DNA from 2 places in the Aeribacillus sp. JST-2 genome. Region 2 is predicted to be linked to the other one. Evidence: a T-box and tRNA genes for the amino acid it is inferred to sense, from the RefSeq annotation. Region 2 holds a T-box; the other holds one or more tRNA genes.
The links. A T-box is a leader RNA that pairs with one kind of tRNA and senses whether it is charged. The one in region 2 lies ahead of ileS (isoleucine--tRNA ligase), so its partner is inferred to be a tRNA-Ile.

Region 1 (8,133 bases), on a different contig from region 2:
GCACCAAGCGCGAGCGCACCTTCACGAATGGAATTTGGCACGGAACTCATCGCATCTTCCGAAAGGGAAGCAATCATCGGGATGATCATGATTCCGACCACGATTCCTGGGCTTAATGCATTGAAAAAGCCGAGATCAGGGATGAGCTTTTGCAAGAGGGGAGTGACAAACGTCAACGCAAAAAAACCATATACAATGGTTGGAATTCCCGCTAAAATCTCCAGAATCGGTTTAATAATTCTTCTTGTCCGATCTGACGCATACTCACTCAAAAAAATAGCTGACGCAAGCCCAACTGGCACCGCCACAATAATTGCAATGACTGTAACTAAAAGCGTGCCGGAAACGAGCGCCATAATTCCATAAGTTGCGTCCTCCTCTAAAAACGGATACCATTCGGTTTCAGTTAAAAAATCAAAAATTGACACTCTTGAAAAAAACGTAATAGTTTCGGTTGCAAGTGTAATAATAATTCCCAGAGTAGTAAGAATAGAAATAAATGCTGTCACAAACAAAATGATTGGAACTGCTTTTTCTACAAACTCCACAGTTGATCTTTTTGATTTTTTTTCTGCGATCATATCCCTTACCGATTTTCCAGTCGATAAAGCCATCTTGAAAACCCCTTTCATGCCAATAGGAAGATGAGAAGCACGATGCTTCTCATCATAATTTTCTTCTTTATTTTAAACTTTCAAGCGTTTTTAGCTGCTCATCATATTGCTCTTGCGGAAGGCTGACATAGCCAACTTCTTCGGCAAGCTGAGCTGCGTTTTCCAAAGTATATTTCACATACTCATACACTTGCGGTTTCTCTTTTAACGATTTGTTGTTGACATAGATGAAAAGCGGACGGGAAAGCGGTTCATAAGTTCCTTTTTCAATCGTTTCATTTGTCGGTTCAATAGCCTCACCTTTTGAATTAACAATTGGCACCACTTTCAATTGATCTTTATTTTCAAGATAATAAGCATAACCGAAATAGCCGATGGCGTTTTTATCGTTTGCCACACCTTTTACGAGCACGTTATCATCTTCAGATAAGGTGGCTTCTTTTACAATCGGCTCTCCTTGCAGGACAACTTCATCAAAATAGTCATATGTTCCTGAATCTGTACCAGGAGAGAAATATTTGATATCTTCTTTTGGCCAATCCGGGTTGATATCAGACCATTTTTTCGGTTCACCTTTCCATATTTTTGCCAAATCTTCGATGGAAAGTTTGTCAACCCAGTCATTCTCTTTGTTTACAACAACGGACAGACCGTCAAAAGCAATTTTAAATTCTGTATATTCAATCCCATTTTCTTCCGCAGCTTTTTTCTCTTCCTCTTTTATAGGACGGGAAGCGTTGGAAATATCAGTTTCACCGATTGTAAATTTTTCAAAACCGCCGCCGGTTCCGGAGATTCCGATCGGTGCTTTTACATCAGGATGCTCGGCCGAAAATTCTTCGGATACTGCTTCCATGATCGGACCAACAGTCGATGAACCGTCAATGGCAATTTCGCCTTCCAATTTTTTCTCTTCAGATCCGCTCTCTGATTGTTGTTGCTCAGAGCCTGAGTTTCCGTTCGTGCTTCCTTCTTCTGAACTACCGCATGCTGCCGCAAAAGCCATAAAAGAACCGATCATGATGGAGAGCGCCAAAAATTTGAAGTTTTTCATTTCTTTTAATTCCCCCTATAAATTCGTGTTCTCAACCTTTCGTATATAAGATTAACGTGTGAGTATTAAATGCGTTTTAATAGAATGTAAAGCTTTTGTAAAGCTTGTCTATTCATAGCAACATCTATTTCAAATCGGATCTCCCGTCTTCCATCATCCTCTTTCCCCATCTGCAAGATTGGGCTTCCGAATCCGCCGTTCCTGCTTTAAGGGACGATTGCTTTCTTGAAGCTTAATCTGTTTCACAAATGGATAGATCAGCGCATGTCCTGCACCGATCAGGGCCAATAGATAAGAAAGAGATTGTTTCTCATTTGTGAAAGCAACGGTTGCAATAAAAAAAAGGATTGAAAGAATTCTTCCTATATTTAAAAAAATTTCCCTTACGACGATGTATTCAATTCTCGCTTGTCCAATATTCCACCCTCTTCCAATAACATCATAAGTAATGGACGAATACGGAACAAGCAAAATTGGATAAGCGATGCCGATTGCAAAAGCGTACATTAACAGTTTTGCATAAGTGATCTTAAAAAGGATTAGATAAAGAGAAGCATACAATAAAAGCCCTCCGGCCAAAATCGCTTTTTTCCTCATCTTTTTCGTAATCCATTTGGAAGCAAAAAGATAAGCAAAAAAGGCAACAAGTGAATTTAAAAACCCAAACGTTCCTAACGCCATTTCGCTATTTGTTGAAATGTATACAAATACACCGATCACAAAGGCAAATGTCCCCTCACGGATCCCTTGCATTACATGAGCATTAGTAATCAATTTCCAATTTTTATTTCTTCGCCGCTCCCGAAAAATTTTCAAAAGCATATATTCACCATCGGCCTGTCTTCGCGAAAAAAAGAAACTCAGCAAAACCGCACCGGCAAATAAGATGAGAGAAACAACAAAAATGATTTTATAGCCCGTTGAATTCGTGAAGGAAGAGATAATCCAGCCCGCTAAAATCGGGCCGATCATTCCCGACATAGACGTCAAAATACCTAAATAACCATTGAAAAAATCCCTCGTTTCTGGTTCCGTAATTTCGAAGGTCAGGACATTAAAAGCCAGCCAATAAAATCCATAGCCGATCCCGATAATCGCCCCTAATAGATAAAGAAAGTTGATTGCTGACTGATTTAACGAGAGGACAGTTAAGAAAAAAGCGGCCAAAAACGAAACACCTAAACGAAGCACGATCACACGATCGACTTTTTTAGCGATCCTTCCCGCAATGATAAAAGCAAGCGGCTGAAAAATGACGATAAACAAATTGTAAACGCCCAGATCGAGCAATTTTTCGGATTGCTTCCATAAATAAACATTTACAAAAGTATTCGATAGCGCAATGCTCAAAGAATAGAAACCGCCAATAATTAAAAGTAAAATTAAATCCCTATCTACATGTCCTTTTTTCAACACCATTTTGACCATAAAAAACTCCCCTTTAACTTCTGATCTTATTGTTCCTAGTTAAAAGGGAGATATGTATAAGAAAAAAAGCAAGGATGTAACATCCTTGCTTGCTTCCTTTATTTATGATTATTTTGCAGCGCTGTAGCGTTTAGCAACCTCATCCCAATTGACGACATTCCAAAATGCAGCAATATATTCAGGACGGCGGTTTTGATATTTTAAATAATAAGCATGTTCCCAAACGTCAAGCCCTAAAATTGGAGTTTTCCCTTCCATAAGCGGGTTATCTTGGTTCGGAGTGCTGGTGATTTCAAGTTCGCCGTTGTTCACAACTAACCAAGCCCAACCGGAACCGAAACGGCCTGCAGCGGCTTTTGAAAATTCTTCTTTAAAAGCAGCAAAGCTTCCAAATTTTTTGTTGATGGCTTCCGCTAATTCTCCAGTAGGTTCTCCTCCGCCATTTGGAGAAAGAATTGTCCAGAATAAGCTGTGGTTGGCATGACCGCCTCCATTGTTGCGGACAGCAGTGCGAGCTGACTCAGGAACAGCATCCAAATTGGAAATTAATTCTTCTACACTTTTGCTTAAAAGCTCGCTTTGTCCTTCCAATGCTGCATTTAAATTGGTAACATAAGTATTATGGTGTTTCGTATGATGAATGGTCATCGTTTCTTTGTCGATATGAGGCTCCAAAGCATCATAATCATAAGGCAATTTTGGTAATTCATATGCCATGCTATTCTCCTCCTTAATGGGTCATTATGTATTGAAAGCCGCTGGTCAATCAGCTTTCATATTCAGATTACCAAACTTATGAAAAGGATGCAATTCATGCGCTCAAAAAAAATAACGCTTACAAAAAGCGTTCTTAAATAATATGGACCCTGCAGGATTCGAACCTGCGACCGGACGGTTATGAGCCGTCTGCTCTAACCAGCTGAGCTAAGGGTCCTCAATCCATAACCGACAATATTTAAAATATCATCTTACAGCGCCATACGTCAACAGTTGATTTTAAAAAACTTTAAAAAAGAAAAAGATCATCATGACCAATTGGATCAAGCCTTTGGCAATTGTACTCGACACAAGCCCAAGCAATGACCCTAATCCAACCTGAACGGATTCTTTAAAGGATTTGCGATGTATGAGAAGTTCCGCTAAAACTGCGCCAAAAAACGGACCGAAAATGATGCCGGCATACGGGATGATAAAAGGGCCGGCAATCAAGCCGATTGTACTTCCCCAACCTGCTGCTTTGCTGCCGCCAACGCGTTTTATGCCAATAGCGTTTGCTAAATAATCAGCCAGAAACAAAACGGCCAGCAAAATTCCTTCCACGATCCAAAATGACAGCGAAAGCTAGCTGAAGCTGAAATAAAAACCATACAGCAAAATTCCGGCAATGATCAACAGGCTGGACGGCAAAATAGGGTAGATCAGGCCGATAAATGATAAAAGAAATAAAGCTATGATCAGCAGCCAAACAACAAAATCCATTCAGTAATTCCTCCTTTGAATAAAACCGGTCAGCCAAAAGAGCCGTCCCCGGTTTTCATTTTTTAACCATGACATTTTCCCAGTTAATGCCGGTAGCCCAAAACCGATTCTGCGATGTTGACGGAATGATCTCCTATTCTTTCTAAATTGCTGATAATATCAACATAAACAATGCCGCCTTGCCCCGTACAAATCCCCTCATTCATCCGAATGATGTGCTTTTTGCGCAAAACTCGTTCCATTCTGTCTATCTTTTCCTCCGATTTCAAAACTTTTGCCGCAACATCGATGTCGTTATCATCCAAAGCTCTTAAGGCATCTTTTACCGTTTGGAGTGTAAGTTCAAACATCTCCATTAAATCTTTCAACGCCTGCTCAGTTATTATTACTTTATTCGTATTTTTATACTCAATCAGCTCGACAATATTGACAAAATGATCGCCGATTCGTTCAATATCCCGAACGGTATCCATTAATATGGAATGTTGGCGGGAATCGTTGGGCGACATATCTTTTCCAGAAGCAAGAACGAGGTAGTCCGTAATTTTCCGGTCAAGGTTGTTGACCGCCTCTTCAAGCTGCAAGGATGTTTGAGCATGTTTTTGCTGGCCGGTCAACAAAAATTGTCTCGCTTCTTCAAGACCTAATGACGCCAAATGCCCCATCCGCAGCACTTCTTCTTTAGCCTGCCCCAGCGCGATCGTTGGCGATTGCTCAATAAAAATCGGGTCTAAATGCTGGGCTTTAAAATTAATTTGCAAATCTTCTCCGGGAATGATTTTTGTTACTAGCCAAGCCAGCCCCCCTATAAAAGGAGCTTGAATCAACGTATTGGTAACATTGAAAATACCGTGAGCAAAAGCGATCGCCATTTCACGGTTTAAATTAAAATAAAACTGCAGCGCCTCAATAAATCCTGCAAAAGGCTGCAAAAACATCAAGAATAATGTCGTTCCAATCAAATTAAATAATACATGTGTCAAAGCTGCCCTTCTTGCTGCAATGGAAGCCCCAATGGAAGCCAAAACAGCCGTAACCGTTGTCCCAATATTATCGCCAAATAATACTGGAAGCGCCGCATTCAAATCAATCAGCCTTTGCGAATACAGTTCCTGCAAGATCCCAATCGTTGCGCTCGAGCTCTGAACAATCATGGTAGACAATGTGCCGAGGCCAACTCCAAGCAGCGGATTGGAGCTCATGTTTAAAGTTAAATCGTTAAACTCTTCCAACGTTCTTAAAAGCTTCATGCTGTCTCCTATTAATTCAAGCCCGAAAAATAAAGCGCCAAATCCAAATAAAATGCGTCCAATGCTGTTTATTTTCTTGTGACGAAAGAAAAATAGAAAAACAGATCCCAAACACATAATCGGCAAAGCATATGCTCCGATGTCAAAACCGATGATAAACGCTGTCACAGTTGTGCCAATGTTGGCTCCCATGATCACCCCGATCGCTTGTCTGAGAGTCATAAATCCAGCGGAAACTAGTCCTACTGTTAAAACCGTTGTGGCGCTGCTGGACTGAATAAGCATCGTTACAAACATCCCTGCTAAAATTCCCATAAAAGGATTTGTTGTAAATTTATCTAAAATATCTCTTAATTTGTCTCCTGTCGATTTTTGCAATCCTTCTCCCATGAATTTTATGCCGAATAAAAATATTCCTAATCCGCCAAGAAAGTCGAAAACTATTTTTTGAATGTCCACCCCTTTTCACCCCCTCACCTGTTTTCTGGCGCTGAGAAAATTCCTTGAGATCTTTTTCATTTTTAACATTTTGAATATTTTTTGTAAAGAGCTGAACTGTGATTTAGCTCACATGATTGCATTCATCATGTTGATTTACTTTAATGGCTTGATTAATCGTTCCTTCAAAGTTAAAATCGAAAGGAAATGTTCAAAAAGGAAGTGCAGCAACCAGTGAATATTTTCATCCAGCTTTTAAAAAGTCTTTATTCCCCTAAAACGATTGCGCTGACAAGGTTCCAAAAAATCGGAAAAACCATTCTTTATGCTTTTTTCCTTTCGTTTTTGGCCGCCTTTCCAAACTTTCTATTTATAAGTTCAAGTTTTGTAAGCGCCTTTAGTGGATTAGATGAAATCATTGAAGAAAAAATTCCTTCATTTTCAATCCAAAACGGGAAACTGGTGACGGAAGCACAATCAGTCGTGGAAGTGAAAAAAGGAGAATATGACGTTCTTTTTGATCCAGTAGGAGCTGTTGAGAGGGACAACTTAAAATGGAGGCAAAATGCAATCGGCATTTTGCCGGACAAATTCGTTATTGTTTCAAACGGAAACATACAACAACTCGAGTACGATGATTGGATGGATGCGGATTTTTCAAAAAAAGATGTTACAGGCTGGATCCATCAAATTTCGGAGCTAACTCCAATCATTGTTCCAGTTCTGTTGATTGTTTTATTCATCATGTCTGCAGCGGCAAAATTCATGGAAATTACCTTGTTGGCTGTTATTGGCCTTTTGTTTAAACAGATGATGAAGAAGAGGTTAAACTTTCAACAGCTCTGGAATATTTCCGCATACAGCGTCACTTTGTCGACCGTATTTTTTGCCATTATGAATGTTCTTCAAATAAACGTCTCTTTTGCTGTTTTGATTAACTGGTTTGTTCATACAACTGTTCTTTACATGGCTTTAAAAGAAATTCCCAAACCGAAAACACCTATAAAATCGATTCAAAAAGCCAAGCCGTTATGATGCTTGGCCTTTTGAAACCGAAAATTTGCTGGTGGTTGATTTTAATGATTCCGATAATTCCATTAACGTTAACCCAATGGAGTGATTTTCGCGAATTTGTTCCATTTGCACATTGGCGATTGAATACATTTGTTCTGCACTAGAAAACGTTTCCTGCGAGACAAATAAATAATTTTCGGCTGCCTTTTCCATGCTCGGCAATAAATTTTGCAATGTATGCAAGCTGTTTGTTGTTTCCGATAAAATTTGGTTGACTTTCCCTACTTCAGCCACCAGCTGGTCAAAGGAAAGCCTTGATTCACCGGCAACCCTCAAATGCTGTTGAACAAGATGTAAAATGGATTCAAACTCCTTAAAGGCGCTGAGCGATATTCCATCCATCATTTTCACCGAATTTGATATTTCTTCCGTCGCTTTAGACGACTGCTCCGCAAGTTTTCTGACCTCTTGGGCAACAATGGAAAAACCTTTTCCTTCCTCGCCTGCTCTGGCCGCTTCGATGGCTGCATTTAATGATAATAATTTTGTTTTCTCTGCTAGAGCATGTATGATTTCCACAACTTTTTCAATCTGCTTGGAATGATCGCGGACACTTTTCATAATCGCCGACATGCTTTTACACTCTTTTTCAAATTTATTTAATGTTTCGACCATTTCCCGCATTTTCCACTCGCCGACGTTAGCGGATTGATTCATGCCTTCAGCACTTGTTATTAGGTATTCAATTTTTTCAAGGACTGATTCAATTGTCTCCTTCATCGAATGAAATGCGGCGACGCTTTTTTCAGAACTTGAAGCGGTTTCTTCCGCTCCATTTTTCACAATTGAAATGGAT
Region 2 (8,133 bases):
AAAAGAGCCAAAAATAAAATAAAATGTTTTGTGCAAGTCAACACTTCAGGCGAAACGACAAAACATGGGGTCAAACCGGAAGAATGCCTTTCTTTCATTCATCAATTAAAAGATTTTTCACATATTGAAATAGTTGGTTTAATGACGATGGCGCCTTTTACAGACAATGAAGGAGTCATCCGCGGCTGTTTTCGTTTATTAAGAACGTTGAGGGACCAAATTCATTCGCAAAACCTTCCATATGCACCATGTACGGAGCTTTCCATGGGAATGTCCAATGATTATGAAATTGCCGTTGAGGAGGGAGCAACGTTTTTGCGAATAGGCTCCTCCTTAGTCGGATCAGAAAATGTAAATGGGGGTGAACGGAATGAGCATTAAAAACAAATTTAAAAGCTTTTTTGCCCTTGATGATGAAGAATATGAATATGAAGAAGTAGAAGACGTTGAGAATGAAAGGGTAAATGAAGCGCCTTTGTTCAGGCGGAGTGAGCATAATGATAGAGAGGCTGGCTATGGCAAAAAAAATATCGTCAGTTTGCAAAGCGTTCAAAAATCGACTAAAGTAGTATTGTGTGAACCAAGAGCCTATTCAGAAGCGCAAGAAATTGCCGATCATTTAAAAAGCCGACGGGCTTGCATCGTCAATTTACAGCGCATCGGCCATGATCAGGCCAAAAGAATTGTCGATTTTTTAAGCGGAACCGTTTACGCTATTGGCGGCGATATACAACGTGTTGGAGTAGATATCTTTTTATGCGCGCCCGACAATGTAGATATTTCCGGATCGATTTCCGATTTCTTGTCAGAAGATGATCATAAAAGGTGGTAGATATGGTAAATGGGGACGTTATATAACATTTTGAGTGTTTTGTTGGAAATCTATTCCTATGCGATTATCATTTATATTTTGATGTCATGGTTTCCTAACGCAAGAGAGACAGCAGTGGGGCAGTTTTTGGCAAATATTTGCGAGCCGTATTTAGAACCGTTCAGAAGATTTATTCCCCCGCTTGGAATGATTGATTTTTCTCCTATAGTTGCGTTGATTGCGCTAAGATTTGCCGATTACGGGCTGTATGCCGTTTTTTCGATGATATCTTGATAAAACCGCGCTGATTGGCGAAGGGAAATATTCCAATCGGCGCTTTTTATATAAGAAGTTGGAGTTGTATCGTAAGTGAACAGCATATATCAGCATTTTCGCGAAAATGAAAGGCCGTTTATTGACCAGCTGCTTGATTGGAAGAACATTGTAATGGAGCAATATCGGCCGAAATTGATTGATTTTCTGGATCCGAGAGAGCAAAACATTGTGAAAACGGTGATTGGGGAGCATAGCGATGTCCGCGTCCAATTTTTCGGAGGCTATGACCATGCGGAGCGAAAACGGGCGATCCTTTATCCGGATTATTTTCAGCCGACAGCAGATGATTTTGAACTCACCGCTTTTGAAATAGTCTATCCGAAAAAATTTGTGAACATTTCTCATCGGGAAGTGCTCGGATCTCTGATGGGATTAGGGGTGAAAAGAGGAAAATTTGGCGATATTCTCATCGAAGGCGGCATAGTGCAGTTCATCGCAGTGAAGGAAATGGAACGTTTTCTGTCCTTGAATTTCAGCAAAGTTGGCAGAACATCCGTCCAATTAAAGCCGATTTCATTCCATCAATTGATAGACGAAAAAAAGGAAATGGACGAGTTCATTATTACTGTTTCTTCTCTCCGTCTTGATGCCGTGATTGCCAATATCCACCGCTTGTCAAGACAAAAAGTAAAAGCGCTAATTGAAAATGGGCTAATCAAAGTAAATTGGAAAGTGACGGAAGACGCTCATTTTGAAGTGAAAGAAGGCGATGTATTTTCCGTTCGCGGTTATGGAAGAAGCAAAATTATCTCGATTGATGGGAAAACAAAAAAAGAAAAATGGCGTCTTGCTGTTGGCATTCAAAAATAATTTAAGGAAAATGGAGGAAAGTTGTCCGTTTTGTCGAAATATGTTTTATAATTGAAATAACGCTGACCGAAGAACATACTTATGGAGGTGGAATTTAGTGCCATTAACGCCATTGGATATTCATAACAAGGAGTTTACAAAAGGTTTTCGCGGATATGATGAAGATGAAGTCAATGAGTTTCTCGACCAAGTCATTAAAGATTATGAAATGATTATCCGTGAAAAAAAAGAACTTGAATTAAAGGTGAAAGAATTAACGGAAAAACTCAACCATTTTAACAATATAGAAGAGACATTAAATAAGTCCATTTTAGTCGCTCAGGAAGCGGCGGAAGATGTCAAAAGAAATGCCCAAAAAGAGGCAAAGCTGATCATTAAAGAAGCGGAAAAAAATGCAGACAGAATCATCAATGAAGCATTGGCAAAATCGCATAAAATTGCGATGGAAATCGAAGAAATGAAGAAGCAATCGAAAGTGTTCAGAACCCGCTTTCAAATGCTCATTGAAGCGCAGCTTGATTTGTTAAAAAACGATGATTGGGATCACTTGATGGAATATAATGTTGAACCGATTCTCGGCGAAGAAGAAACAGAGGAATCAAAAGTATAACTTGACTTTTTTCAGCTGTTTTTCTTATAATACGAAAATAAAATGAAATATAAAAAACAATGAGAGGGACAGTAGTTCTTCCATTCCCTTTCAGCAGCGAGCCGGGGACGGTGGAAGCCCGGTAAAGGCGGAAGAACGAAGATCACCCTTGAGTTCCGGGCTGAATTCAGTAAGCTTTGGCGGATGAAAAACCGTTAGCAATGTGAAGTGGACGGCAATGCCTTTTTGTCGTCTATAAGGGTGGTACCGCGAGATGTTCCTCCTCGTCCCTTAGGGATGAGGAGGTTTTTTATTTAGATAAATCTAAGATTTTTTGATGTGGAGGTATGGCAATGGATTATAAAGAAACATTATTAATGCCGAAAACAAGCTTTCCAATGAGAGGAAATCTGCCGAAAAGAGAGCCGGAAATCCAACAAAAATGGAATGAACTGTCCATTTATCAAAAAGTGCAGGAACGAACGAAAGGGCGTCCTTTATTTGTTTTGCATGACGGCCCTCCGTTTGCCAATGGGGATATCCATATGGGTCATGCTTTAAACAAAATTTTAAAGGACATTATCATCCGCTATAAATCAATGAGCGGATTTTGTGCACCATATGTTCCAGGATGGGATACGCACGGTCTCCCGATTGAAACCGCCCTAACGAAAAATAAAAAGGTAAATCGGAAGGAAATGTCTGTAGCTGAATTTCGCAAGCTATGCGAAGAATACGCATGGGGACAGATCAATCGCCAAAGAGAACAGTTCAAGCGGCTCGGAGTGCGCGGCGATTGGGACAATCCGTACGTAACGTTGAAACCGGAATATGAGGCTGAGCAAATTCGTGTTTTCGGTAAAATGGCGAAAAAAGGCTACATCTATAAAGGGCTGAAGCCTGTTTATTGGTCGCCTTCAAGCGAATCGGCATTAGCGGAGGCGGAAATCGAATATTATGAGAAACGTTCACCTTCTATTTATGTAGCATTCGAAGTGAAAGACGGTAAAGGTGTGCTAACGGAAGGAGAAAAAATTGTTATTTGGACGACCACTCCATGGACAATTCCAGCCAATTTAGGGATTGCCGTCCATCCTGAATTGGAATATTGCGTAGTCAAAGTTTCTGGCAGCCGTTTTGTTCTGGCAGCCGCCTTGCTTGAACAAGTTTCGAAAGAATTAAACTGGACGGAGTATGAAGTCGTAAAAACGTTCAAAGGATCAGCGCTCGAATATGTCGTTGCCAAACACCCGTTTTACGAACGTGATTCACTAGTGATGCTTGGCGAGCATGTGACGACAGATGCTGGGACTGGCTGCGTCCATACTGCGCCTGGCCATGGGGAGGATGACTTTATCATTGGCCAAAAATACGGTTTGGACGTATTATGTCCCGTTGATGAAAAAGGCTGTATGACAGAGGAAGCTCCTGGATTTGAAGGACTGTTTTATGAAGATGCGAATAAAAAAATTACCGAAAAATTAGAAGAAGTTGGCGCGCTCTTGAAGCTTTCGTTCATTACTCATTCATATCCGCATGATTGGAGAACGAAAAAACCGACCATTTTCCGGGCAACTTCGCAATGGTTTGCGTCCATTAAAGATTTTCGTCAAGAACTGCTTGATGCAATCAAAGAAACGAAATGGATCCCGCACTGGGGAGAAATGCGCATTCATAACATGATTCGAGATCGAAGCGACTGGTGCATTTCTCGTCAGAGGGTTTGGGGCGTGCCGATTCCTGTATTTTATGGTGAAAACGGGGAACCGATCATAACAGATGAAACAATTGAGCACGTGGCCAATCTTTTCCGCCAATATGGTTCAAATGTATGGTTTGAACGCGAGGCAAAAGATCTTCTGCCGGAAGGATTTACGCATCCATCAAGTCCAAACGGAATTTTTACGAAAGAGACGGATATTATGGATGTTTGGTTTGATTCCGGGTCATCGCATCAAGCGGTGCTCACCGTAAGGGAAGAATTGGAACGTCCAGCAGACCTGTACTTAGAAGGATCTGACCAATATCGCGGTTGGTTTAACTCTTCTTTGTCCACTGCAGTGGCAGTAACAGGAAAAGCACCTTATAAAGCGGTATTAAGCCACGGTTTTGCGCTTGACGGCGAAGGGCGGAAAATGAGCAAATCATTAGGAAACGTCGTTGCGCCGACAAAAGTGACGGAGCAGCTCGGAGCCGATATTCTCCGGTTATGGGTGGCATCTGTTGATTATCAATCCGATGTCCGTGTATCTGATGCGATTTTAAAACAAGTGGCAGAAGTTTACCGAAAAATTCGCAACACATACCGCTTCCTGCTGGGGAACTTGTTTGATTTTGATCCGAGCAAAGACAAAGTGCCATCGGAAAATTTACGGGAAGTCGACCGCTATATTCTCATTAAATTAAACAAGTTGATCGAGAAAGTGAAAAAAGCTTATGATGAATACGATTTTGCGGTTGTTTATCATGAGGTTCACAATTTCTGCACCATTGATCTCAGCTCATTTTATCTTGATTTTGCGAAAGATATTTTATACATTGAAGCAGCTGACAGCCATGACCGCCGCTCAATCCAAACTGTAATGCACGAAGCGCTACTCGCTCTTGTGAAGCTGATGGCGCCCATTTTGCCGCATACGGCTGACGAAGTTTGGAGCCACATTGAATCCGTTTCGGAAGAAAGCGTTCAGCTTGTCGATATGCCTGAAACGATTGACATTGAAGGAAGCAAAGAAATTGAAGCAAAATGGGACAAATTCATGCGCCTGCGCGATGATGTATTAAAGGCGCTTGAAAACGCGAGAAATGAAAAAGTGATCGGAAAATCTTTAACCGCTCAACTCATCCTTTATCCGAAGAAGGAAGTAAAAGAGCTGCTTGATGCGATTGAAGAGGATGTTAAACAGCTCTTTATCGTATCCCAGCTTGAATATGCTGGTGATTATGCAGAAGCGCCAATAGAAGCGCAAGCTTTCGACAACATCAAAATAATTGTAAAGCAAGCGGAAGGCGTCACATGCGAGCGCTGCTGGGTCGTAGCAAAAGATGTTGGATCCGATGAAGATCATCCTACGCTCTGCAAAAGATGTGCAACAATTGTTCGAGAACATTATACTGTTTAAAAGCCGTCGATTTGACGGCTTTTCTGTTTTGCAAGTGGAAAATGTTTAAAGTGTTATTGAATGATCGTGAGGTTAAAATATAGGTACGAAAACAGACGAGGGGGTTTTGATTATGAATCCGCTCGATCCCATTAAGGAAGAATTAACGTTAATGAAAGATGAACTAAATGCGCGGCTTTCCAATTGCCATATGGATGATCCGGCTTTTATCCGCAATGTCCAAAACGAACTGATCGATGTCGAGCGCGCATTAGTAAAAATGGAATATGGGCTTTATGGTATATGTGAAGAAACACGAAAAAAAATTCCAATTGAACAATTAACACATGTTCCGACCGCCAGAACGATTCATGATTTTCTCAATATGAAGACATATTTAAAAAAATCAATAGGTTTTCATGGAAAAGTGAAGTGAAGAGCTTCACTTTTTTGCTGGCCGCGCTTCTTTACTGTTTGTCAAAAAATGTGCTAAAATTTGAAAGAAACTTGCCTTTGAGTGGAGGAAAGCATTGTGCACAATTATATAATTGCTTTATTCGTCATCCTTCTCGATCAATGGACAAAATGGCTGATCGTGAAAAATATGGAAATTGGTGAAAGCATTGAAATCATTAACGGTTTTTTATACATAACGTCCCATCGCAATAAAGGGGCGGCTTGGGGAATATTGCAAAACCAAATGGTGTTCTTTTATATTATTACCGTGATAGTGGTCATTGCCATTATTTATTATATGCAAAAATATGCGAAACAACACGCAATGCTGGGGGCTGCCCTCAGCTTGATGCTCGGCGGCGCGATCGGAAATTTTATTGACCGCCTTTTCCGCAAAGAGGTTGTGGACTTTATCCATACATATATTTTTCAATATAATTTTCCGATTTTTAATATTGCCGATTCGGCTTTGACAATTGGGGTATTTTTGCTTTTTTTATATTTTCTGTTTTTCGAAGAAAAGAAACAAAAGGAGTAGAAAATGGAACAGTTTACTTTTGTTGTTACGGAAAAAGAGGAAAATGAACGGATTGATAAATGTTTGGCCAATGAAAATGAAAATTGGTCTAGGACATCTGTTCAAAATTGGATCAAGGATGGGGTTGTTCTCGTCAACCAAAAAAAAGTCAAAGCGAATTACAAATGCCAAAAAGGCGATGTCATCACCGTTTTGGTTCCGGAACCAGAAGTGCTGGATGTCAAGCCTGAACCGATGGAACTTGATATATACTATGAGGATGAAGATGTGATCGTTGTCAATAAACCGCGAGGAATGGTCGTTCATCCAGCACCAGGCCACACCACTGGCACACTTGTGAACGGCCTTTTATTTCATTGCAAGGATTTGTCAGGGATTAACGGTGTTCTCCGCCCGGGAATTGTTCACCGGATTGATAAAGACACCTCAGGTTTATTGATGGTGGCAAAAAATGACTTAGCACATGAATCGTTGGCAAAGCAGCTTGCGGAAAAAACAGTTGAAAGAAGATATAAGGCGGTCGTCCATGGGGTTATTCCCCATGATCAAGGCACGATCAATGCTCCCATCGGCAGGGATCCAAAGGATCGGCAAAAAATGACGGTAACAAAGACAAACAGCAAAGAAGCCGTCACCCATTTCTATGTGTTGGAACGCTTTTCGGATTTTACGTATATTGAGTGCAAGCTGGAAACCGGGAGGACGCATCAAATCCGCGTGCATATGAAATATATCGGCTATCCGCTTGCAGGCGATCCAAAGTACGGGCCGAAAAAAACGCTTCCGATTGATGGACAGGTTCTTCATGCAGGCGTGCTCGGATTTGAGCATCCCCGGAAAAAAGAGTTTTTGATGTTTGAAGCACCGCTCCCGGAAGAATTTGAAAAGATCTTGCAAATGTTAAGAAATGATCGTTGACATTTTTGCTTTGCTCTGTCATAATACGTTTAGAAAATGCAACATCCTTTAACTGCAGTCCCGAGAGGCTGAGAAGGAATGGTGTGACAGTAGGTTGGTTATGCACAAAAACCTCTCATCCTCAGGATGAGAGGTTTTTTTACGAATTAGAGGTGATGAGCATGCCGGAAAAAGCGGTTGTTTTAGATGACCAGGCGATCAGAAGGGCGCTTACAAGAATAGCCCACGAGATTATCGAACACAATAAAGGTATAGACAATTGTGTTTTGGTCGGCATTAAAACAAGGGGAATTTATCTTGCCAAGCGCCTTGCCAAGAGAATAGAAGAAATTGAAGGAAAGGAAATACCGGTCGGCGATCTTGATATTACCTTTTATCGGGATGATTTGACACAAAAAACTGAAAACGGCGAACCGCTCGTAAAAGGTTCAAATATCCCGATTGATATTAACAATCGAAAAGTTATTTTAGTGGATGATGTTCTTTACACGGGAAGAACTGTACGGGCAGCGATGGATGCGATTGTCGATTATGGCAGGCCGGCGCAAATCCAGCTTGCCGTTCTTGTTGACCG

Region 1: it encodes a tRNA-Ile, which carries the amino acid that the T-box ahead of ileS (isoleucine--tRNA ligase) is inferred to sense. The anticodon was not compared.

The regions. Positions count from the first base shown of each region.
Region 1 covers NZ_JBVVUU010000003.1:107,522-115,654, forward strand. The annotation lists gene pstC (phosphate ABC transporter permease subunit PstC) at 1-614, opposite strand, end outside; gene AC0KTX_RS02805 (PstS family phosphate ABC transporter substrate-binding protein) at 682-1,668, opposite strand; gene AC0KTX_RS02810 (MFS transporter) at 1,822-3,096, opposite strand; gene sodA (superoxide dismutase SodA) at 3,205-3,813, opposite strand; tRNA gene AC0KTX_RS02820 (tRNA-Ile) at 3,957-4,030, opposite strand; partial or broken gene AC0KTX_RS02825 (DUF456 domain-containing protein) at 4,093-4,575, opposite strand; gene AC0KTX_RS02830 (Na/Pi cotransporter family protein) at 4,659-6,284, opposite strand; gene AC0KTX_RS02835 (DUF1189 domain-containing protein) at 6,498-7,298, shown strand; gene AC0KTX_RS02840 (methyl-accepting chemotaxis protein) at 7,293-8,133, opposite strand, start outside.
Region 2 covers NZ_JBVVUU010000001.1:80,901-89,033, forward strand. The annotation lists gene AC0KTX_RS00475 (YggS family pyridoxal phosphate-dependent enzyme) at 1-381, shown strand, start outside; gene AC0KTX_RS00480 (cell division protein SepF) at 371-832, shown strand; gene AC0KTX_RS00485 (YggT family protein) at 842-1,105, shown strand; gene AC0KTX_RS00490 (YlmH family RNA-binding protein) at 1,181-1,957, shown strand; gene AC0KTX_RS00495 (DivIVA domain-containing protein) at 2,055-2,567, shown strand; T-box leader at 2,618-2,841, shown strand; gene ileS (isoleucine--tRNA ligase) at 2,900-5,668, shown strand; gene AC0KTX_RS00505 (molecular chaperone DnaK) at 5,781-6,083, shown strand; gene lspA (signal peptidase II) at 6,180-6,641, shown strand; gene AC0KTX_RS00515 (RluA family pseudouridine synthase) at 6,645-7,559, shown strand; gene pyrR (bifunctional pyr operon transcriptional regulator/uracil phosphoribosyltransferase PyrR) at 7,721-8,133, shown strand, end outside.